DNA from 4 places in the Stenotrophomonas sp. Steno-Z10-HUANG genome. Region 1 is predicted to be linked to each of the others. Evidence: predicted binding sites of a transcription regulator. Region 1 holds the regulator's gene; each other region holds the start of a gene.
The links. The regulator FliA, encoded in region 1, starts transcription of late flagellar genes. The targets are predictions, from matches to a motif close to TAAAGTTTNNCNNNCNNNGGCCGATAA.
Positions count from the first base shown of each region.

Region 2: the regulator FliA is predicted to act here: its motif matches at 4,219-4,245, upstream of AC06E6_RS15480 (GGDEF domain-containing protein).
Region 3: the regulator FliA is predicted to act here: its motif matches at 3,838-3,864, upstream of AC06E6_RS10855 (methyl-accepting chemotaxis protein).
Region 4: the regulator FliA is predicted to act here: its motif matches at 2,450-2,476, upstream of AC06E6_RS13255 (GGDEF domain-containing protein).

Region 1 is NZ_JBWJPA010000002.1:9,271-15,114, reverse strand. It holds gene flhF (flagellar biosynthesis protein FlhF) at 1-1,684, shown strand, start outside; gene AC06E6_RS02965 (MinD/ParA family protein) at 1,671-2,555, shown strand; gene AC06E6_RS02960 (RNA polymerase sigma factor FliA) at 2,552-3,298, shown strand; gene cheY (chemotaxis response regulator CheY) at 3,312-3,704, shown strand; gene AC06E6_RS02950 (protein phosphatase CheZ) at 3,704-4,327, shown strand; gene AC06E6_RS02945 (chemotaxis protein CheA) at 4,332-5,844, shown strand, end outside.
Region 2 is NZ_JBWJPA010000013.1:57,990-63,833, reverse strand. It holds gene AC06E6_RS15495 (PepSY domain-containing protein) at 81-515, opposite strand; gene AC06E6_RS15490 (MFS transporter) at 898-2,178, shown strand; gene AC06E6_RS15485 (bacteriohemerythrin) at 2,322-2,783, opposite strand; gene AC06E6_RS15480 (GGDEF domain-containing protein) at 2,854-4,182, opposite strand; gene AC06E6_RS15475 (response regulator transcription factor) at 4,341-5,006, shown strand; gene AC06E6_RS15470 (sensor histidine kinase) at 4,993-5,844, shown strand, end outside.
Region 3 is NZ_JBWJPA010000007.1:23,828-29,671, reverse strand. It holds gene AC06E6_RS10865 (hybrid sensor histidine kinase/response regulator) at 1-2,401, shown strand, start outside; gene AC06E6_RS10860 (manganese efflux pump MntP) at 2,951-3,532, opposite strand; yybP-ykoY riboswitch at 3,541-3,703, opposite strand; gene AC06E6_RS10855 (methyl-accepting chemotaxis protein) at 3,894-5,844, shown strand, end outside.
Region 4 is NZ_JBWJPA010000010.1:34,652-40,495, reverse strand. It holds gene AC06E6_RS13260 (M16 family metallopeptidase) at 1-738, shown strand, start outside; gene AC06E6_RS13255 (GGDEF domain-containing protein) at 838-2,388, opposite strand; gene AC06E6_RS13250 (Rossmann-fold NAD(P)-binding domain-containing protein) at 2,501-3,133, shown strand; gene AC06E6_RS13245 (SDR family NAD(P)-dependent oxidoreductase) at 3,160-3,918, opposite strand; gene AC06E6_RS13240 (VOC family protein) at 3,971-4,357, opposite strand; gene AC06E6_RS13235 (DUF998 domain-containing protein) at 4,388-5,020, opposite strand; gene AC06E6_RS13230 (hypothetical protein) at 5,052-5,390, opposite strand; gene AC06E6_RS13225 (dihydrolipoamide acetyltransferase family protein) at 5,599-5,844, opposite strand, start outside.

The sequences.
Region 1 (5,844 bases):
CAAGGAACATGGCCCCGACGCCGTCATCCTGTCCAACCGCCGGATCGAGGAAGGCGTCGAGATCGTGGCGGCCGCGCACTACGACGAGAGCGTGGTGCAGCGCGCCCTGGAGGCCGCCCGCCCGGCACCGCCGCCGGCGCCCAAGCCGCGCAGCGCCGCCGAGGCGATCATCGCCGCGGTGACCCGCCGCAAGGCGCCGGAGCCCGAACCGGTGGTGGCCACCGCCTCGGCCGTGGCCGCCCTCGCCCGCTCGGCGGTCGGCGCCACCGGGCGCTCGATCGACAGCAGCCTCGAGCTGGCCCCGGGCAGCCGTTTCTCGTCGCTGCTCAAGCCGCAGCCCGCGCCGGCGGCGGTCGCTACGCCCCCGCCGGCGCTGCCGGAACAGATCTTCGCCACCTTCCCGGCGCTGCAGGACGATGCGCCGGTGGTGCCGGCGTTCCGTCCCGAAGGCTTCGCCGTCGCCGCGGCGGCGCCGGTACCAGCCGCCCGCAACCGTGCCCACTTCGCGATCGATCCGCCGCTGGACGCGCCGGCCACGGCGCTGCCCGCAGCCGCCGCGCCCAGCGAACCGGTGCTGGCGGTGCCGCCCGTGGCGGCCGCGGCCGTGGCCGCGCCGGTCGTGGGTGCGGAACCGGCACTGCCCGCCCCCGCCCCCGCCATCGCCGCGCCGGCACCGGCCCCGGCATCGACGCCGCTCAGCGTCAATGTTCCGGCACCGGCGGCCGACCCCGCCGTCGCCGCGCCCGCGCTGAGCGTGGTCCCGGCGGTACCGCGCGATGACCGCCAGCTGGCCGAACTGCGCCAGGAAGTGGCCGGCATGCGCCAGCTGATCGAGCGCGAGATGAACCGCTTCACCGACGAGCGCCTGCGCGGCAGCCCGGTGCGCGCCAATGCGCTGGACCTGATGGACGAGTACGGCTTCGACGCCGGCCTGGCCCGCGACGTGGCGGTGCAGATGCCGGCCGATACCGACCCGGCGCGCGCCCGCGGGCTGATGCTGGGCCTGATCTCCAAGAAACTGCCGATCGCCCCGGTCGACCCGATCGAGGCCGGCGGCGTGATCGCCCTGGTCGGCCCGACCGGCGCCGGCAAGACCACCACCATCGCCAAGCTGGCCTCGCGCTTCGCCGAGGCCCATGCCGCGCGCGACGTGGCCCTGGTCACCACCGATACCCAGCGCATCGGCGCCCGCGAGCAGCTGTACGGCTTCGGCCGCCAGCTCGGCATCGCCGTGCACGAGGCCAGCAGCGGCACCAACCTCAACCAGCTGCTGGAGCGCCTGGCCGATTACAAGCTGGTGCTGATCGACACCGCCGGGCTCGGCCAGCGCGACCGCGCCCTGACCGCGCAGCTGCAGTGGCTGCGTGCCGCCGGCCAGATCCGCACCCTGCTGGTGCTGCCGGCCAACACCAGCTTCCAGGACATGGACGAGGTGGTGCGCCGCTTCGGCGCGGCCAACCCGCAGGGCGTGGTGCTGACCAAGCTGGACGAGACCGGCCGCTTCGGCTCGGCCCTGTCGGTGGCCGTGGACCACCGCCTGCCGATCACCTGGGTGACCGACGGCCAGGACGTGCCCGAAGACCTGCACCGCGCCTCGGCGGCCAATCTGGTGCTGCGCCTTGAAGATTTGCGCCGCGCGGCCGATATGCCCTGCAATCCGGAGTTGAACCATGCCGTCGCGTGAGTACGCCAAGCTGACCAATGCCTTCCCGCTGTCGGCCACCCGCCGCCAGCCCGCGGGCCCCGTGCGCACCATCGCGGTGACCGGGGGCAAGGGTGGCGTGGGCAAGACCAACGTCTCGGCCAACCTGGCCGTGGCGCTGGCCGGCATGGGCAAGCGCACGCTGCTGCTGGACGCCGACCTCGGCCTGGCCAACATCGACGTCATCCTCGGGCTGCAGCCCAAGCACACCCTGGCCGACCTGGTCGCCGGGCGCTGCACCCTGGAGGACGTGATCATCGAAGGCCCCGACGGCCTGCTGGTGGTGCCGGCCGCGTCCGGCCGCCGGCACATGGCCGAACTGCAGCCGGCCGAGCACGTCGGCCTGGTCAACGTGTTCTCCGAGCTGGAACGCGACCTGGACGTGATGATCATCGACACCGCCGCCGGCATCACCGACAGCGTGTTGACCTTCTGCCAGGCCGCGCAGGACACGGTGGTGGTGGTGTGCGACGAGCCGGCCTCGATCACCGACGCCTACGCGCTGATCAAGGTGCTCTCGCGCGAGCGCGGGGTGGACCGCATCCAGGTCGTGGCCAACATGGCCCGCGACCCCAACGAAGGCCGCATGCTGTACGAGAAGCTGGTGCGGGTGTGCGAGAAGTTCCTGGCCGACGTTTCGCTCAACTACCTGGGCTGCGTGCCGCAGGACGACTGGCTGCGGCTGTCGGTGCAGCGCCAGCAGCCGGTGGTCAAGCTGTACCCGTCGGCGCCGGCGGCGCTGGCGCTGCAGGAGATCGCCCGCCGCACCGCCCGCTGGCAGGCGCCGACCGAGCCGCGCGGCGGCGTCGAGTTCTTCCTGGAGCGCATCATCCAGCGCGGGGTGGCGACATGAACCCGGCCGCCCATTACCGCGAAGTCCAGCGCGCCAGCGCCAACGACTGCATCGCCCGCCATTCGGACCTGGTGCGGCGCATCGCCCACCACCTGGCGGCGCGCCTGCCGGCCAGCGTCGAGATCGACGACCTGATCCAGGCCGGCATGATGGGCCTGATCGAAGCCTCGCGCAGCTACGACGCCGAACAGGGCGCCTCGTTCGAGACCTACGCCTCGATCCGCATCCGCGGTTCGATGATCGACGAGATCCGCCGCGGCGACTGGGTGCCGCGCTCGGTGCACCGCCGCGCCCGCGACGCCGCCGCCACCATCCGCCGCATCGAGCAGGCCACCGGCCGCGCCGCCAGCGCGACCGAGGTGGCGCAGGCCATGGACATGCCGCTGCCCGAGTACATGCGGCTGATCGAGGACGCCGCGCGCGGCCAGGTGCTGAGCCTGGAATCGCGGATCGAGGACCAGGGCGAACTGGACACCCCGGCCACCGGCGGCCCGACCCCGCAGCAGGTGCTCGAGCGCAGCCAGTTCGGCGAGGAACTGGGCAAGGCGATCGGCCAGCTGCCCGAACGCGAACAACTGGTGCTGTCGCTGTACTACGAGCAGGAGCTGAACCTGAAGGAGATCGGCGCGGTGCTCGGGGTCAGCGAGTCGCGGGTATGCCAGATCCACGGCCAGGCCATGCTGCGGCTGCGTGGCCGGTTGAAGATTTTCGAGGCGGCCGACGCCGGCCTCGTCGAACCATGAAGAGGAACACCTTTTGAACAAGAACATGCGGATCCTGATCGTCGACGACTTCTCGACCATGCGGCGCATCGTCAAGAACCTGCTGGGCGACCTGGGCTTCACCAACACCGCCGAAGCCGAGGACGGGCATGCCGCGCTGGCGCTGTTGAACAGCCAGCCGTTCGATTTCGTGATCACCGACTGGAACATGCCGGTGATGACCGGCATCGAACTGCTCAAGGCGATCCGCGCCGATGCCAAGCTCAAGACCCTGCCGGTGCTGATGGTCACCGCCGAGGCCAAGCGCGAGCAGATCATCGAGGCCGCGCAGTGCGGCGTGAACGGCTACATCATCAAGCCGTTCACCGCGCAGACCCTGGAGGAAAAGCTGGGCAAGATCTTCGAGCGGCTGGCGGCGAGCGCCTGATGACCATGCCCAGCGGAACTCCGAGCGAAAAATCGATCCTGGTGCAGCACCTGCAGGACGCGCTGGCGGCGCTGGAAAGCGGCGACGAACACGGCTGGCGCCGGGAAATCGACGCGCTGGCGGCATTGCGCACGCAGCCGATGATGGCCGGGCTGGGGCGGCTGGCGCGCGAGCTGGGCCAGGCCCTGGGCGAGCTGCCAACGGTGCCCACCGAGGCCGGCGAGCTGGACGACGCCTGCGCGCGCCTGGACCACGTGGTGGAGATGACCGAAAAGGCCACCCACCGCACCCTGGACCTGGCCGAGCAGTGCCGCGAGCTGGTCAGCGGCCTGCGCGAGGGCAGCGTGCCGGCGATCGAACACGAGCAGGCGCTGGAGCGCATCCGCCACAACCTCACCGAGATCGCCCTGACCCAGAGCTACCAGGACCTGACCGGGCAGATCATCCGCCGCGTGGTCGGCATCGTGCGCCGCGTGCACGAGGGCTTCGGCGCGCTCGGCCTGCCGCCGCCGGAAGACGAGGCCCGTGGCCGCGGCCTCGCCGGCCCGGCGCTGGAAGGCATCGACCGCCACGCCGTCAGCCAGAACGACGCCGACGACCTGCTCTCCAACCTGGGGCTGTGATGCCATGAGCGCCTTCGCCGACGACATCGCCGCCGATTTCATCATCGAGGCCCAGGAAATCCTGGATCGCCTCGGCGAACAGCTGGTCGCCCTGGAGCAGTCGCCCCGCGACAACGACCAGCTCAACGCGGTGTTCCGCGGCTTCCACACGCTCAAGGGCGGCGCCGGCTTCCTCGGCATCAACGCCATGGTCGAGCTGTGCCACGCCGCCGAGGAAACCCTGGGCATGGCGCGCTCGGGCAAGGCGGTGCTGCAGGCGCACCACTTCGACGCCGCGCAGCAGTCGCTGGACTGGCTGCAGGCGATGCTCGACGCGGTGTCGGCCGGCACCGATCCGCAGCACGCGCCGCCGTCGCTGATCGCGCTGTTCGACGTCGATGCGGCCCCGGCCCCGGCGGCACCGGTCGCGGTGGCCGCTCCGGCGACGGCCGGCGACCTGATCACCGAAGACGAGTTCGAGAACCTGCTGGACCAGCTGCACGGCGGCGCCGCGCCCGGCACCCGCCCGGCGCCGGCCAGCGCCGCGCCCGCCGCCAAGGGCAGCGACGAGCTGATCACCGAGGACGAGTTCGAAAGCCTGCTGGACCAGCTGCATGGCGGCGCCGCACCCGGCAGCCGCCCCGTCGCGGCCAGCGCCGCGCCCGCCGCCAAGGCCGGCGGCGACCTGATCACCGAAGACGAATTCGAAAGCCTGCTCGACCAGTTGCACGGCGGTGCCGCGCCCGGCGCCCGCGCCCTGCCGGCCATCGCGCCGGCCGCGCCCGCGCGCGTCGCGCCCCCGGCGCCGGCATCGACGCCGGCACCGGCACCGGCCGCGGCCAAGGCCGCGGTCGAACCGGAACAGACCGTGCGCGTGGACACCAAGCGCCTGGACGCCATCGTCAACCTGATCGGCGAACTGGTGCTCTCGCGCAACCGGCTCAAGACCCTGCGCACGCGCCTGAAGGACGAGGAACTGGACCGCGCCGTCTCCACCCTGGACATCGCCACCGCACGCCTGCAGTCGGCGGTCATGCGCACCCGCATGCAGCCGGTGGGCAAGGTGTTCTCGCGCTTCCCCAAGGTCGCCCGCGACGTCGCCCGCAGCCTCAAGAAGGAAGTGGACCTGGAGCTGATCGGCGCCGAGACCGAGCTCGACCGCAACCTGGTCGAGGCGCTGGCCGATCCGCTGGTGCACCTGGTCCGCAACGCCATCGACCACGGCGTGGAAATGCCCGACCTGCGCGAAGCGCAGGGCAAGCCGCGCATGGGCCGGGTACGGCTGTCGGCGCAGCAGGAAGGCGACTACGTCAGCATCGAAGTGCAGGACGACGGCGCCGGCATCGACCCCGAGCGGCTGCGCGCCAAGGCCCGCGAGAAGGGCCTGCTGGACCCGGAAGCGGCGGCTCGGCTGAGCAGCGAGGAGTGCCTGCACCTGGTGTTCCTGCCGGGCTTCTCGACCAAGCAGCAGGTCACCGACATTTCCGGCCGCGGCGTCGGCATGGACGTGGTGCAGTCGCGCATCCGCGAGCTGAGCG
Region 2 (5,844 bases), on a different contig from region 1:
GATCCAGGCACGCCGCGGGCCCGACGCCTGGGCCGGCCCGCGGCGGCCACCGCTGCATCATGCGCCCGGCATGGCGGCGGTCAGTCCTTTTCCAGTGCGATCACTTCACCCGTCGCCGGATCCAGCTGCACCTTCACCTTCTCGCCCGCGGCGGTCGTGCCCTTGGCCTGCCACAGGCCATCGTCGAGCTTGACGTCATGCACCCCGCTGTAACCGGCGGTGGCCAGCTGGGCGCGGATATCGGCCTCGCCCAGCGGCGACACCGCCTTGTCCGGGTACACCTTGCCGGTACGCGGATCCAGGCGCACATCCACGTGCTTGCCGTTGGCGCTGGTGGCATCGGCCTTCCACATGCCGTCCTTGAACTCCAGGTCCTTGACCTTGGTATAGCCCTGCGCCTCCAGCTGCGCGCGTACCTGCGGCGCGGTGAGCGCGTCCTGCGCGTGGGCGGCGCCGGACCCGGCCAGCGCCAGCGCGGCGGCGAGGAGGGCGGTCTGTAGCGGTCGATCGTTCATGGCTGCTCCTGTCGTTTCGGCGCGTCGATATGCGCACGGCCGAACCTAGCCGAGCGCCCGTGCATGCGACCGTGAACCGGCAGCGTGGCGCGGCTCGCCGCTGCGCCGCGGTTAACCGCGGTGGAGGGCGCGCCAAGGCCGCGTTCAATTCCCGTTGCGGGGACGTCGCGCGGGCGTGAACGCACGCCGCCGTGGCCGGGCCCGGGACAACGTGCCGGCGGGCCGCGGTGGGTCGCTTCGCGCAGCGCCGGGCAGCGTGCCGGGCAGGCCAGGACGGGGCGATGCAGGGGGCGGTGGACGCGCGGGCGTGTCGCCGCCGGCGGCCGGCAGTGGCTGCCCGCGGCGTGGCAGACTGCGCGGACATCTCCCTGCCCTGGCGCCCATGCCCTCGATCGCGACTCCCGCCAATTCCCCGCGCCGCGTGCTCGCCGCCAGCTTGGTCGGCACCACCATCGAGTTCTTCGATTTCTACATCTATGCCACCGCCGCGGTGCTGGTGTTTCCCACGCTGTTCTTTCCCGAGAGCAGCGCCAACGCGGCGCTGCTGCAGTCGCTGGCGACCTTCGCGGTGGCCTTCATCGCGCGGCCGGTGGGCTCGGCGCTGTTCGGCCACTACGGCGACCGCATCGGGCGCAAGGCCACGCTGGTGGCGGCGCTGCTGACCATGGGCCTGTCCACGGTCGCCATCGGCCTGTTGCCCACCCATGCCGATATCGGCCTGCTGGCCCCGGCGCTGCTGGCGCTGTGCCGCTTCGGCCAGGGCCTGGGCCTGGGCGGCGAATGGGGCGGGGCGGTGCTGCTGGCCACCGAGAACGCGCCGCCGGGCAAGCGCGCCTGGTACGGCATGTTCCCGCAACTGGGCGCGCCGCTGGGCTTCCTGATGTCGGCCGGCATCTTCCTGCTGCTGGGCCGGCTGCTGGACGATGCCGCGTTCCTGGCCTGGGGCTGGCGCGTGCCGTTCCTAGCCAGTGCGCTGCTGGTGATCGTCGGCCTGTGGGTGCGCCTGAACATCCATGAGACCCCGGATTTCCGCCGCGCGGTCGCGCACGGGCAGCGGGTGCGGCTGCCGATGCGCGAGGTGGTCGCCGGCCATGGCTTCGCGCTGGTGGCCGGGACCCTGGCGGCGTTCGCGACCTTCGTGCTGTTCTACCTGATGACGGTGTTCACCCTGGGCTACGGCACCTCGGCGCTGGGCTATACGCGCGAGCAGTTCCTGCTGCTGCAGATGGTCGGCATCCTGTTTTTCGCCGCGGGCATCCCGCTGGCGGCGCTGCACGGCGACCGCCACGGCACGATCCGCACGATGCTGTGGGCGACCCTGGCGATCTTCGTGTTCGGGCTGCTGTTCCAGCCGCTGTTCCAGGCCGCGCACCCGTGGCAGGTGCTGGGCTTCCTGTCGCTGGGGCTGTTCCTGATGGGCCTGACCTACGGCCCCTGCGGCACCATGCTGGCCAGCCTGTATCCGGTGCAGGTGCGTTATACCGGCGCCTCGCTGTCGTTCAACCTGGCCGGCATCCTCGGCGCCGCGCCGGCGCCCTACGCGGCGACCTGGCTGGCCGGGAAGTTCGGGGTCGGTGCGGTGGGCGGCTACCTGTGCGCCAGCGCGCTGGCCACCGCGCTGGCGTTGTGGGCGATCCAGCGCCGCGCCGCGTCGCGGCGCTGATCCGTGCCGCGCGTGCCGCGCAAGGGGCCGCCATCCCTGGCGGCCATCGGCCGTTCATGGCCGGGTGCCGGGCATCGTTCCCGGCGGTTCCATGGTGCACGAGCCGCCATGCGCCGCGCGGCGCCGGCAGGCGTGCGCTGCGCTCAGCGGAACAGGCGCTTGAGCGTGCGCCCGAGCCAGCCGCCTTCCTCGTGTTCGCGGGCGAACTTGTTGAGGTGGCGCTTGACGTGCTCGGCGTAGGCCTTGTCGTCGCCGCGGATGTGGTTGAACAGCCAGCGCGAGAGCATGTTGCGCAGGTCGTCGGTGATGTCCTCGCCCGACTCGAAACGCATGCGGTACTCGGAGACGCGCTTGATGAACACCTCGTGCACGCGCTTGTGCGCGGCGCAGAACGGGTAGCCCGCCTCCTCCATGAGCTCTTCCTCGAAGGCGAAGTGCGACAGGGTGTAGTCGATCAGCTCGTCGATCACCTCGCCCACGGCGACGCGCTCCATGCTCTTCTGGGTCACGTGCAGGTGGTTGAGCATCTCCACGATGCGCATGTGCTGGTGGTCGATGACCTCCACGCCCGTGTTGAGATCGTCCTGCCAGACCAAAAGTGCCACCGCCGCTTCTCCAAGTAGGTGCTGTCGGGCGCACTCTAGGCAGGGCGGCGGCGCGCCGCGTTGATCTGGATCAAAGCACGCAGGCGGTTTCGTCCAGGGTAATGCCGCGCACCCGGTTGCGGCCGCCGGCCTTGGCCAGGTAGAGCTGGCGGTCGGCCTCGGCGATCAGCGCGTGCAGCGTGCAGCTGTGCGCCGGCATGCGGCACACGCCGATGCTCACGGTCATGCGCAGCGTGCTGCCGCCTAGGGTCAGCTCCAGCGCGGCCACGGCCGCGCGCAGCTGTTCGAAATGGCGCGCGCAGGCGTCCTCGTCCTCCACGGTGACCAGCAGGCAGAACTCCTCGCCGCCGAAACGGGCGCTCAGGTCCTGCGGCCGGGTGTGGGCGTGCAGGACCCCGGCCACCGCGCGCAGTGCCTGGTCGCCGGCCTCGTGGCCGAGGCTGTCGTTGATGTGCTTGAAATGGTCGATGTCGACCATCGCCACCGCCACGCTGCCGGCATCGGCGGCGCGCCGCTCCAGCTGGCGCTGGCTGCGCTCCAGGAAGCTGCGGCGGTTGGGCAGGCCGGTGAGGAAGTCGCGGGTGGCCAGGTCCTGCAGGGTGCCGATCAGCTCCAGCTGGTCGACGTTCTGCGACACCCGGCAGAAGAACTCCTCGCGCGAGAAGGGTTTGCGCAGGAAGTCGTTGGCGCCGTTCTTCAGGAAGCGCGGGATCAGCGACGGGTCGGAGTTGCCGGAGATGCCGATCACCGCCACCCGGTCGCGCGCGCGCAGGGCGCGCAGCCGGCGGGTCAGCTCGACCCCGTCCATCCCCGGCATTTCCTGGTCGACGATGGCCAGGCGGATCGCCGGGTCCGCTTCCAGCGCCTGCAGCGCGGCCGGGCCGTCGCCGGCCTGGGCGACGCGGTAGCCGTACATGGCCAGCAGCGAGGCGGCGTAGCCGCGCGCCGACGGTGAGTCGTCCACCACCAGCGCCGAGATGCGGCGGTTGCGCTCCAGCCGCTGCACCAGCCACACCAGGTAATCCAGGCTGCCGGGCGTGTTCTTCAGGACGTAGTCGATGATGTCCTGCTGCAGCACCCGCCGGCGCAGGTCCTCGTCGTAGACGCTGCTGACCACGATGGTCGGCAGCCCGCGTTCGACGAAGTAGGCCACCACGCCGTCGCGGTCGCCGTCGGCAAGCACCAGCCCGGTCAGCACCAGGAACCAGTCGTCCTCGGCGTCGAGCAGGGCGCCGGCCTCGGCCAGCGAGGACGCAACGCTCACCGGCAGCTCCAGGCGCTGTTCGATGGCCTCGCGCAGCATCGTGGTGAAGGTGCGCGAGTTCTCGACCAGCAGGATGCGCTGGGGCAGGGGGGGGATCGGTCGGCTGTCGAAGCCGGCCGGCGGCGACACTGTCATGGGTGGGGGAATCCGGTGGCGGGTCGTCGCAAGCAGTTAGCGGCCGGCGCGCGGCGGACTTTAGCCCGGCGCCGGCGACGGCGGCATGACAGGCCCGCGGTGCATTGGCCGGACGGACAGGGCATGATGCCGCGGTCTCCGGTGATGTCGTCTGCCCCATGCGGTTGTTGCTTGTCGAGGATTCCACCGCCCTGCGCGAGAGCCTGGCCATCGCCCTGGCCGCGGAGGGCCACGCGGTCGACGCCGCCGCCGATGGCAGCCAGGCGCTGGGGTTCCTGGCGCATTACGACTATGACCTGATGGTGCTGGACCTGGCGCTGCCGGGCATCGACGGGCTGGGGGTGCTCGACGGCCTGCGCGCGCAGCGGCGCGCCACCCGCGTGCTGGTGCTGTCCGCGCGCGACCAGGTCAGCGACCGGGTCGAGGCGCTCAACCGCGGCGCCGACGACTACCTGGTCAAGCCCTTCGCCATCGACGAACTGCTGGCGCGGCTGAAGGCGCTGGCGCGGCGCCGCTTCGAAGACGCGTCGCCGCGGCTGGTCGCCGGCGCGCTGAGCGTGGATACCGCGACCTGCCTGGCGACCGGTCCGCACGGGGCGATCGCGTTGTCGCCCAAGGAGTACGCGCTGCTGGAACTGCTGCTGCGCGAGCGCGGCCGCGTGCATACCCGCGGCGGCCTGTTCGAGCGGCTGTATGCCGGCAGCAGCACCGCCTCGGACAAGGTGATCGAGGTACTGGTCAGCACCCTGCGCGCCAAGCTCGCGCGTGCCGGCGTCGATGGCCTGATCGAGACCCGCCGCGGGTTCGGCTATGTGGTCGTCTGAGCGGCACTGGCTGAGGTCGATCCGGCGGCGCCTGATCGTGGCGCTGGTGGGCGGGCTGGGCAGCCTGCTGGTGGTGTTGTTCCTGCTGCTGGACCAGGTGCTGGACCACCACCTGTACGCGCGGCTGGACGCGCAGCTGCTCGACCGCGCGCGCGCGGTCGGCGCCATGCTTGCCAGCGGCACCCCGGTGGATGCGCTGATGCCCGAGTTCCGCGAGCACGGGCACACCGATTTCTACACCATCTGGGACCGCACCGGCGCGGTGCTCGCGCGCTCGTCTTCCAGCGGCGCGCAGGCACTGGCGCGCCCGCCGCGGCTGCCCGCCGCCGAGCCGTTGTATTACGACCTGGTGCTTCCCGACGGCCACCGCGGCCGTGCGGTGGCACAGCAGGTGGCCCCGGGCCCGGCCGGCGACCCGCGCGCGGCGCTGCTCACCGTCGCCATCGAACGCACCGACGTGGACCTGCTGGAACGGCGCATCCACCTGTCGCTGCTGCTGGTCAGCCTGCTGGCGGCGCTGGGCGCGGCGGCGCTGGCGATCGTGGTGGTCAACCGTGGCCTGCGGCCGCTGCTGCGGCTGGGCGGCCGGGTGGGGTCGCTGTCGCCGGAAACCGCGCAGGTGCCGCTGCTCGACGCGACGCTGCCGACCGAGCTGGCGCCGCTGGCCGCGGCGCTGGACAGCGCGTTCGGCCGCCTCTACGACGCGCTGGAACGCGAACGCCGGTTCGCGCGCGACGTCGCCCACGAACTGCGCACGCCGCTGGCCGAGATCCGCACCAGCGCCGAGCTGGCGCTGCGCGGCGGCGACCCCGGTCGCGCGGCGGCGGCGCTGGCGATA
Region 3 (5,844 bases), on a different contig from region 1:
CGCGCTGGCGACGATGATCAGCAACGACCTGGTGATGCCGCTGCTGCTGCGCCGCAGCGGCGACCACCGCGAGGCCGCCGACGTCGCCTCGCGGGTGCTGTGGATCCGCCGCCTGGCGATCCTGCTGCTGGCGCTGGTGGCGTACGGCTATTACCGCGGCAGCAACAACGACACCATGCTCGCCACTTACGGGCTGATGGCCTTCGCCGCGGTGGCGCAGTTCGCGCCGGGCCTGATCGGCGGGCTGTACTGGCGCGGCGCCAGCCGCCGCGGCGTCGGCGCCGGCATGGCGGTGGGCTTCGCGCTGTGGGTCTACACGCTGCTGCTGCCGGCGCTCAGCCACGGTGGCTGGCTCGACGTGGCGCTGGTCGAGCACGGCCCGTTCGGCATCGACTGGCTGCGCCCGGAACAGCTGTTCGGCCTGCGCGGCTGGGACCCGCTGACCCATGGCACCTTCTGGTCGCTGCTGCTCAATGCCGCGACCATGCTGCTGGTGTCGATGCGCTGGCGCCCCGGGGTGGCCGAACGGCTGCGCGTGGCGCCGTTCCTGGAGCCGTATGCGCGGCGCCCGGCGGTGGCCGGCGACTGGCCGGCGCACGTCAAGGTGCGCGACCTGCTGGCGCTGGCCACGCGGGTGGTCGGCGACGTGCGCGCGCGGCGCGCCTTCGTCGAGCAGGCGCAGGCGCTGCAGCGCGAGTTCCAGCCGGCCGCCGCCGCCGACCGCGCCTGGGTGCAGTTCACCGAACGCCTGCTGGCCGCGTCGATCGGCGCCGCCTCCGCGCGCCTGCTGCTGACCAGCCTGCTGCGCGGCTCGGGCATGGACCTGGGCGAAGTGGTCGCGGTGCTGGACGAGGCCGGGCAGGAGCTGCGCTTCAACCGCGAGATCCTGTCGACCACCCTGGAGAACATCAGCGCCGGGGTCAGCGTGGTCGATCCGGACATGCGCCTGACTGCGTGGAACCGCCGCTACCAGCAGATGTTCGGCTACCCCGACGGCATGCTCTACGTGGGCCGCCCGGTCGCCGACCTGATCCGCTACAACGCCGAGCGCGGCGAACTGGGCGAAGGCGACATCGAGGTGCAGATCAACCGCCGCATCGGCCACATGCGCGCCGGCACGCCGCACGTGTTCGAGCGCACCGGCGCCGACGGCAAGGTGATCGAACTGCGCGGCCAGGCCCTGCCCGGCGGCGGCTACGTCACCAGCTACAACGACATCAGCGACTTCAAGCGCGCCGAGCAGGCGCTGCTGGAGGCCAACGAGACCCTGGAGCAGCGCGTGGCCGAGCGTTCGCAGGCGGCCGAGGCGGCGCAGCAGTCCAAGACCCGCTTCCTGGCCGCGATCAGCCACGACGTGCTGCAGCCACTGAACGCCGCGCGACTGTTCGCCTCGGCGCTGCGCGACGGCCTGCACGAGAACGACGAACAACGCCATCTCGCCGAGCGCGTGGACGCCTCGCTGCGCGCGGCCGAGGAGCTGCTCGACGGCCTGCTCGACGTGTCGCGGCTGGATGCCGGCGGGCTGCGCCCGACCCTCAGCGATTTCGATGCCGCGGTGCTGGTGCGCGAGCTGGCCGCGCAGTACACCCCGGTGGCGGCCGGGCGCGGGCTGCGGCTGCATGTGTTCGCGCGCCCGGCGTGGGTGCGCAGCGACCGCCGGCTGCTGCGCCGGGTGCTGCAGAACTTCATGGCCAACGCGCTGCGCTACACCCGCAGCGGGCGCATCGTGCTGGCGCTGCGGGTGCGCGGTGGCCAGGTCGAACTGCAGGTGTGGGATACCGGCCCGGGCATTCCCGAGCACCACATGCAGCAGATCTTCAACGAGTTCCACCGCTACCAGCAGCCGTTTGACTGGGGCGAGCAGGGGCTGGGCCTGGGCCTGTCGATCTGCCAGCGCATTTCGCGCCTGCTGGGCCATGGCCTGGATGCGCGCAGCCAGCCCGGCCGCGGCAGCATGTTCTCCATCACCCTGCCGCGGGTACCGACCCCGGCGGTGGCGCCGCCGCCGCGCGCCATGCCGGGCTTCGGCGGCGACGAGGCGCTGGCCGGCCTGCGTGTGCTGTGCGTGGACAACGACCAGGAAATCCTCGACGGCATGCGCGCGCTGCTCGGCCGCTGGAAGGTGGAAGTGATCGCCGCCAGCACCGTGGACATCGCGCTGCGGAAGATCGCCGAGCACCCCGACGTGATGCTGGTGGACTACCACCTGCACGACCGCATGGACGGGCTCGACGCGCTGGTCGCACTGCGCGCCGCCGCCGGCCGGCCGCTGCCCGGCGCGCTGCTCACCGCCGACGGCCGCGACGAGTTGAAGCGGATGGCGCGCGAGCGCGGCTACCGGGTGTTGACCAAGCCGGTGAAGCCGGCCTCGCTGCGCGCCTTCCTGACCGCCTGGCGGTAGGGCCTCGTGGAAGCCGGTTGCGCCGGCGATTGCCGGCCGCACCGCTCCGCGTAGATGCGCCGCTTGCCGCGCATGGGGTCTCACCGGGAAACCCCGTGCGGGGCGAGCCCCGCACCTACGTGGCTCCTCGCTGCCCGGCGGTAGAACCTCGTCGGCGCCGGGCGCACCGGTGATTGCCGGCCGTGCCGCTTGCGTAGATGCGCCGCTTGCCGCGCATGGGGCCTCACCGGGAAAGCCCGTACGGGGCGAGCCCCGCACCTACGTGGAGCTTCGTCGTTGCCCGGCGGTAGAACCTCGTCGGCGCCGGACGCACCGGTGATTGCCGGCCGTGCCGCTTGCGTAGATGCGCCGCTTGCCGCGCATGGGGTCTCACCGGGAAAGCCCGTGCGGGGCGAGCCCCGCACCTACGGGGTTCCTCGTTGCCCGGCGGTAGAACCTCGTCGGCGCCGGGCGAACCGGTGATTGCCGGCCGCTCGGCGTAGATGCGCTGCTTGCCGCGCATGGGGCTTCACCGGGAAAGCCGTGCGGGGCGAGCCCCGAACCTGCGTGTCAGGCCGCGCCGTGCAGGTGTTCGTACAGGATGCTGGCGCCGATGACGATCAGGATCACGCCGCCGACGATCTCGGCGCGCTTGCCGACCAGCGCGCCGAGCACGCGCCCGAGCATGATGCCCAGGGTCACCATGACCAGCGTGCACAGGCCGATGACCAGTGCCACCACGCCGATATGCACGTCCAGGAAGGCCAGGCTCACGCCGACCGCGGCCGCGTCGATGCTGGTGGCCAGGCCGGTGGCGGCCAGCGTCCAGAAGCGGTGGTGGCGGTTGTCGCCGGCGTCCTGGGTTTCCTCCTCGGCATCCGGGCGCAGCCCGGCCACGATCATGTGCACGCCCAGCGCGCCGAGCAGGACGAAGGCGATCCAGTGGTCGAACGCTTCCACGTACTGCGAGGTGGCGCGGCCCAGCAACCAGCCCAGCAGCGGGGTGATGGCTTCGATCACGCCGAAGATCAGGCCGGCGCGCAGTGCGTCGGGCAGGCGCGGCCGGCGCATCGCCGCCCCCTTGCCGATCGCGGCGGCGAAGGCGTCGGTGGACATGGCGAAGCCGATCAGGAGGATGGAAAGTGGGGACATCGGGTTTTCCTGGCCGGGCGGACACGGACGGCACGCGGCGCGCCCGACCTGACGTTGCGCTCGCATGCCGTTGGTCTCGCCAACCGTGGAACCGGTCGCACGCGCCACGACGCAATGGTCGAGTGTGTTGACGCGTGCGCTTCCAGACGCTGGAAGCAGGCTACTCCCCAAGGGAGCGCGGATTCTAGCACGCCGCCGTGGCGCCCGCGGCCCTCGCCTGCGGCCGCTGACATGCGCCTGTCATCAGGCGCTGGCCTCATTGCGCCGCGCGCCGCCCGCGGCGCGCCTGCGTTCGCCGGACGTCCTAAAGAAAGCGCGGCAGCGGCCGATCCAGAGGCGTCCCCACGCCCGGAGTCGTGCAATGAAGTTCCCGCTTGGAATCGCCCAGAAGCTGCGGTTGAGCCTGTTGGCCCTGGTGGTCGGCCTGGCCGTGATCGGTTCGGCCTATGCCTGGCTCAGCGCCGGCACCCGTGCCGCCGACCAGCGCCTGCAACGCTACCAGCAGGACGCGGCGCGGCTGGAGAACCTGGCGCGTGCCTTCGCCGAAGCGCGGCGCGCGCAGGCCGAGTATGCCATGTCGTTCTCGACCACCGCCGGGCAGGCGTTCGGCAAGGCGCGTGCGCAGCTGGGCCAGGCATTGGCGCCGGTGCCTGGCGCCGAACCGTGGCCGCCCGGGCTGGCCACCGCGCTGCAGGCCTACCTGGAATCGGCGCGGCTGCTGGACGAGCGCATCGGCGAGCTCGGCCACGATGCCGACAGCGGCATGCAGGGCGAACTGCGCGCCGCGGTGCACACCGTGGAGAACCTGATCGGCGAATACCGCGAACCGGAGCTGCAGGTGTCGATGCTGAGCATGCGCCGCCACGAGAAGGACTTCATCCTGCGCCGCGACCAGAAGTACGCCGACGAACTGGGCGCCGAAGCGATGCCGTTCGAACTGCTGCTGCAGCGCGCGCGCATGCCCGAGCCGGTGCGCGCGCAGGTGCGCGAGGCGATGCAGCGCTACCAGGGGGCGTTCCTGTCCTATGCGGCGGCGCGCTTCGGCGTGGACAGCGAGACCCAGGCGCTGGACGACTATGCCGCGCAGGTGGACCCGGTGATCCTGCGCCTGCAGCGCGACCAGCGCAGCGCGCTGCAGACGCAGCAGGCCGGGCAGGCCGCCGCGCGCAACTGGATGAACGCCGCCTTCGCCGCCACCGTGCTGATCGTCGGCGCGCTGCTGGTGACCCTGCTGGTGCTGCTGCTGCGTGCCATCGACCGGCCGCTGGCCGCGGCCGCGGCGTTCGCCGGGGCGATCGCCGACGACCACCTGGACGGCACCCTGGTGGTGCGCAACCGGCATGACGAGATCGGCCGCCTCGCCACCGCGCTGATGCAGATGCAGGCCAGCCTGCGCGAACGCATCGCCAGCGAGCGCGTGGCCGCGCTGGCCAACCAGCGCGTGCGCCAGGCGCTGGACGTGGCGCGTGCCGCGGTACTGGTCACCGATGGCGACGGACGCGTGGTGTACGCCAACGATGCCCTGCGCCAGACCTTCGCCGAGGCGGGCGTCGATGCCGCGGTGGATACCGGCGCAGACGTGGCTGCACTCGGCACCGAGGTGGCCGCGGTGCTGGCGCGGGCCCGCGGGGAGGGCGCTACGGTCGATGCCGAAGTCGAGCTGGGCAACACCGGCTTCCTGCTGCGCGCCAGCCCGGTGCTGGAACAGGCGCGGGTGCTGGGGCTGGTGATGGAATGGCAGGACCGGCGCCTGGAGCGGGTAATCGCCCACGAAGTCGCGGCGGTCGTGGCCGCGGCCGCGGCCGGCGACCTGCAAGGGCGCATCGAACTGGCCGACAAGCAGGGCTTCGTGCGCGAGCTGGCCGGGCGCATCAACGCGCTGCTGGACAGCGTGCAGACCCAGGTCGGCGATGCCACGCGGGTGATCGGCCACTTCGCCCGTGGCGACCTGAGCGCGCGCATGCGCGACGATGGCGACGGCATCTACGCGCGGCTGCGGCAGGGGCTGGAGGTGGCGATGCGCCAGGTCGGGGCCATTGTCTCCAGCATCCAGCAGTCGGCCGGCAGCGTGCAGTCGGCGGTGGCCGACATGGCCAGCGGCACCCGCGAACTGTCCGCGCAGGTCCAGCAGCAGGTCGACGACGTGCACGACGCGCTGCAGCGCGTACGCTCGGTGGCCGGGGAGGCGCGCGAGAACGCCGACAGCGCGCGCCACAGCGCCGAGATCTCCGAAGCCGCGAGCGTGGCCGCCGAACGCGGGCGCGAGGCCACCACCGCCGCGGTGGCCGGCATGGAGCGGCTGCGCGCGTCCT
Region 4 (5,844 bases), on a different contig from region 1:
TGGCACCGCGATTTCTACGGGACCGCCAGCGGCCAGATCAGCGTGGTGGGCGACTTCGATCCCGACGCGGTGAAGGCGCAGCTGCAGGAACTGTTCGCCGGCTGGAAGTCGCCGGTGCCTTACGCGCCCATCGCCACGCGCTACCAGCCGCGCGCCGCGCACCGCGAGAGCTTCACCACGCCGGACAAGCCCAACGCGGTGCTGCTGGCGCGGCAGAACCTGTCGCTCAACGTGGCCGACGCCGACATGCCGGCGCTGAGCATCGCCGTGGACATCCTGGGTGGCGATCCGCTCAAGTCGCGCCTGGCCGACCGCATCCGCCAACGCGAAGGCCTGAGCTACGGCGTGAGCGCCGGCCTGCGCGCGGACGACAGCCGCGTCGGCCGCGACGACAACGGCAGCCTTACCGTGCAGGCCATCGCTGCGCCGCAGAACATGGGCAAGGTCGAGACCGCATTGCGCGAGGAGCTGGCACGGCTGGTGTCCGACGGGGTGACCGCGCAGGAAGTGCGCGACGCGGTGGCCGCGCGCATCGTGCAGCGCGAACAGTCGCGCGCCAGCGATGCCGCGGTGGCCGGCCTGCTGCAGGGCCTGCTCGATTACGACCGCACCATGGCGTTCGTGATCGAGCGCGACGCGGCCTACCAGGCGCTGACGGTCGAGCAGGTCAATGCCGCCATCCGCAAGCACCTCAAGCCGGAGAGCCTGAGCGTGTTCGTGGCCGGCGACTTCAAGTAACGCCGCATCAGGCAAAGGGATGCCGGGGCGGCCACGTGCTGCCCCGGTCGTATCGCTGGACGCGCGTCCGCGGGGCCGCGGTCCGCGCCGGCGGCAGGGTCAATCGGCGTTGCCGACCCGGTCGCGACCGGCCTGCTTGGCCGCGTAGAGCGCGCGGTCGGCGCGCTGCAGCAGTGCGTCGGCGGATTCGCCCGGGCGCCATTGCGCGACGCCGGCGCTGAAGCGCACGTGCACGCGCTGGCCCTCATGCTGGAACGGGCGGTGGGCCAGCGCTTCCTGCAACCGCCGCAGCTGCGCGTCGGCCTGGTCCTGGGGCATGCCGGGCAGGACCAGCACGAATTCATCGCCGCCGAGGCGGGCGACCTGGCCGTGGCTGCCCAGGCGGGTCTGCGCGGTCGCCACCAGGTGGCGCAGCGCATGGTCGCCACCGGCGTGGCCATGGTCGGCGTTGGTGCGGCTGAAGTGGTCCAGGTCCAGCATCGCGATGCTGAGCAGCGGCTGCGCGCCGCCCATCGCTTCGGCCAGGACGTCCTGCAGGCCCCGCCGGTTCAGCGCGCCGGTCAGCGGGTCGGTGCGCAGCTGGCTGCCGGCTTCCTCCAGCTCGCGCTCGAGCTGCTGCACCCGCTGTTCGGCGGCCAGCGCCTCGGCGCGCGCGCTGGCCAGGCGGTCGCGCGCGCGCAGCGCCTGCGCCTGCACGCGCGCGGTGTCCTGCAGTACGTTCTGCAGCAGCTGGCCCAGGTCGGCCAGGCTGCGCGCCTGGCGCACCGCCACCGCGTAGCTGGCGATGCGGTCGTGGTAATCGCCGGTTTCCGAGGCCATGCCTTCGACCTGCTCGACGAAGTCGACCATCAGGTCCTTCATCGCCGCCTTGGATTCCTCGATGCCCTGGCGCAGCACGCCCTGGCGGTAGATCACCTCGCGCAGGTCGTTGCGGGTGCGTTCCAGCGAGGTGCGGTCCAGCGGCCCGGCCAGCACCTGCCGCACGTTGCCGATCTGGCCATGCAGCCAGCTGCCGCCGTCGATCAGCTCGGCGATGTTGTGCAGCAACAGGTCGAACAGGTTGAGCAGCAGGTCGTGCTGCTCGTGCAGGACATCGTTGCGCACGCCCACCTGGTGGCACAGCTCGCGCAGGTGCTGTTCCACCGGTTCCAGCGATTGCCCGGATTGCCAGCCGCGCAGTTCCTCGCCCATGCGCCGGGCCTGGGTCTCCAGTTCCGGCGCCTGCTGCAGCAGGCTGGACAGCACCGCGCCGAGGGTGTTGCGCAGCATGTCGCGCAGCCGCTCGGCTTCGCTGTTGCCGGCCTGCGCCGGTTCCAGGTCGATGGTGCGGATGTACTTGTCGATCAGCTGGCGCAGCAGGCGGCCGTAGCGCTCCCATTCCTGGCCGTCGTAGGCGCTCTGCAGCAGCCGCCCGAGATCGCCGAGCTCCCCGGGCAGGCTGGACATGCCCTGGGCGAACGCGTGCAGCAGCGCATCGGGCGCGTGGGCGTGGCCGAAGATCCGCTGCAGCGGCGTCGTGCCGTGGCCGTGCGCGGCGGCTTTCGGCGCCGGCGCGGCCGCCGCCGGGGCGCCGGCCATGACCTGGCGGCGTGACAGGATGCGTCCCAGTCCGGCAGGCTTGGAGGGCGGAATGTCGGTGCTGTCGGCCATCGCGAGGCGGTTCCGGACGGGCTGTGCGGACGGGCCGCGGGCGGGGGATCGATGTCCCCCATTATCGGCGAGGCGGATGCCGGCTTGAACCGCCGGGCAGAGGAGGAGCGGGATGCGCGTACTGCTGGCCGGAGCGACCGGCCTGGTGGGGTCTCAGGTGCTGCAGCGGCTGCTGGCCGATACCCGCTGCACGGCGGTGGTGGCACCGGTGCGGCGGCCGTTGCCGCTGCAGCATCCACGGCTGTCCGCCCCGTTGCTGGATTTCGACGCGCTGCCGCTGCAGGCGCCCTGGTGGCAGGTGGATGCGGCGATCTGCACGCTGGGCTCGACCCTGAAGCAGGCCGGCTCGCGGCAGGCGTTCGCGCGCATCGACCATGGCTACCCGCTGGCCATCGCCCGCGCGGTGAAGATGCACGGCTGCACGGTGTTCGCGCTGAATTCGGCGATGGGCGCCAACCCGCGTTCGGCGTTCTTCTACAACCGGGTCAAAGGCGAACTGGAGCGCGACCTGCGCGCACTGGGGTTCGCGTCGCTGGCGCTGGTGCGGCCGGGGTTGATCGGTGGCGCGCGCTCCGAGCCACGCCCGGGCGAGCAGGCGGCGGCGCGGGTGCTGGGTGCGCTGGGGCCGGTACTGCCGCGCGCATGGCGCACCAACCCGGCCGGGCGCATCGCCGCGGCGCTGGTGGAGGCGGCGCTGGCGCCGGCGCCGGGGGTGCGGGTGATCGGCTCGGCGCAGCTGGCATAGCCGCCGCGCGCCGGGAGCGGCCGCGCTCAGGCCGGCAGCGACTGGCCGCCATCCACCGCCAGCACCTGCCCGGTGATCCAGCGGGCGGCGGGCGAGCACAGGAACACCGCGGCCGCCGCCACGTCGGCAGGGTCGCCGAAGCCCCCAAACGGAATCCGGTCGCGGACGCTGGCGTACAGCGCCGGTTCGGAGGTGCGGCGCTGGTCCCACAGGCCGCCGGGGAACAGGATCGAGCCGGGGGCGATGGCATTGACGCGGATGCGCTCGCGCGCCAGCTCGGTGGCCAAGGTGACGGTGTAGTAGTCCAGCGCGGCCTTCGCGGTGGAGTAGGCGGTCGCGCGCGGTGTCGGCACGCGGGCGTTGATCGAGCTGACGTTGAGGATGGCCGGCATCGTGCTGCGCCGCAGGTATGGCAGCGCCAGGCGGTTGCTGCGCACCGCGGCCATCAGGTCGATGTCGAAGCCGGCCTGCCAGCTGGCGTCGTCGTTGCCGTTGCCGAACCCGGAGGCATTGTTGACCACGATGTCGATGCCGCCGAGCGCGGCGGCGGCGGCCTCGATCCAGGCTTCGATCTGTGCCGGGTCGGCCAGGTCGCAGGCGTGCACGTGGACGTGGGCGGCAGTGGCCTGGAGTGCTTCCTGTGCGCGCTGCAGGCCGTCGTCGCCGCGTGCGCACAGGCCCAGGCGCACGCCGTGCCGCGCGAACGCGGTGGCGATGGCCAGGCCGATGCCACGGCTGCCGCCGGCGATCAGCACGCGGGCATCGCGCAGTGGCTGAACCGTCATCGTGGCGTCTTCCGCGGGAACCGGTGGGTATTGTCGCCGCAAAGGCCGCGGTTCACGGCCAGGTCGTGGCCGGCTGCCCGTTGTCGGGGTGCTGCATGCGCACCACGCAGAAACGGTGGCCGGTCGGCGCTTCCATCACCCACCAGCGCTTGACCAAGCCGATGCGGCGCGCGCCCAGCGCTTCCAGCCGGTCGGCTTCGGCGTCGATGTCGTCCGCTTCGATGTCCAGGTGCACGCGCGGGGGATGGCTGACGCGCTGCACTTCCACGTGCAGGCCGCCGGGGGCGCCGGACAGTTCGGCGTACTGCGCGCCGTCGGTGTCGGTCTCGGGGGTGCGCGGTGCCAGCCCCAGCGCCGCGCTCCAGAAGCGGGCGGCGGTGCCGGCGTCGGTGTCCTGGCAGTCGATGATGAAGCCGGCCAGGCGGCTGCGGTGGGCCATGCGCGTGCTCCTGCGGTGGGAACCGCGAGCTTACGCCCCTGCCATGGGCGGGCGCGTGGCGGCAATGGCCCGCGCCGGCCCACCGAGCCGCCACGCGGCGCCGCACAGCACGCCATAGACCAGCCATTCGGCCAGCCGTTGCAGCAGCCCGCGCCAGGCCTGCAGTTCGGGCAGGGCCATCAGCACGAACAACAGCAGCCAGCTGGCCGCCAGCCCGGCCCACAGCAGGCGGATGCGGGCCGGCAGTCGTGGCGCGGTGGCCAACAGCAGCAGGCCCAGCGCGGTTCCGCTGTAGGTGAGCATGCCCAGCAGGGTGTGCAGTTGCTGGTCGAGACTGCCGGTCGCCGGGCAGCCGGGGTCGCAGGGCGCCAGCGCCGAGCCGATCCAGGCCAGTGGTTCGCACATCAGCAGCCAGTAGCCGAGCCGGCTGGCGCCACGGACCGGCGCCAGCCGCGCGCAGGCCAGCAGCAGCCAGGCGGCGAGCAGGCCCACCGGAACGAAGCCGGCCAGGCTGATCAGCCGCGCATGCGCGCTGCCGCTGGCGCCCAGTTCGCTGATGTACTGGGCCATGTGCGAATAACCGGGCTTGAGCAGCGCGCCGCCGAACAGCATGCCGAGGTAGGCGAGCACCAACAGTGGCACGATCCGGCGCGGGTGGGACATGGCGGTCGCGGCGCGGGTGCCGGAGGCCGGATCAGCGCGCTGCGCTGGCCAGGAACAGCTCGACCTTGCCGCAGGACGGGCAGGCATGCAGGTCGAACGCCTCGCGGTTCACCAGCAGTTCGCCGAGGTTGCCGAGCAGGAACGGCAGCGCCTGGGAGCCCTCGTGGAAGCGCTTGCGTCCGGCGAACACCATCGGCGTGCCGGGGCAGCGCAGGCAATTGATCAGGCGCGGCGGCCGGGCCGCCGGATCGGCGTTGTCGGGGCGGAAGTCCGGGTCCGCGCTGCCATCGACGCGGGTGCCGCAGTTCCAGCACTGCTCGAACGTGTCTTCGTTGCTTTCCCTGCAGTGGCTACAGATCCAATGGGTCATGGTCACGCCTGTCCTGTGCGATGCGCGCATCGTAGCGTGACCCGGGGCGTCGTGGTGACCGGCGCGCGGGCCGCGCCAGGGTGAGCGGCCGGGCGCATCGACGGCGGTGCCCGCCGCGGTCGCGGGCGTTGTCGCCATCGAGCACGGCAAAAAAAAGCCCGCATCGCTGCGGGCTCAAGTTCTGCTGCAAAGCGTTCGCCCGGGGCGGTCAGTGCGGCCGCGCCAGATCGTCGATCAGCACGCGCAGGAAGCGCGCGGCCTCGCCGCCGGTGCAGGCGCGGTGGTCGAACGTGACCGACAGCGGGATGACCTTGTGGGTTTCCACCCCGCCCATCACCGGCGTCACCTGGAAGCGGGCGCGCCCGGCGGCGACGATGGCCACGCACGGCGGCACCACCACCGGGGTGGCATAGCGGCCGGCGAACATGCCGAAGTTGGACAGGCTGATGGTGTA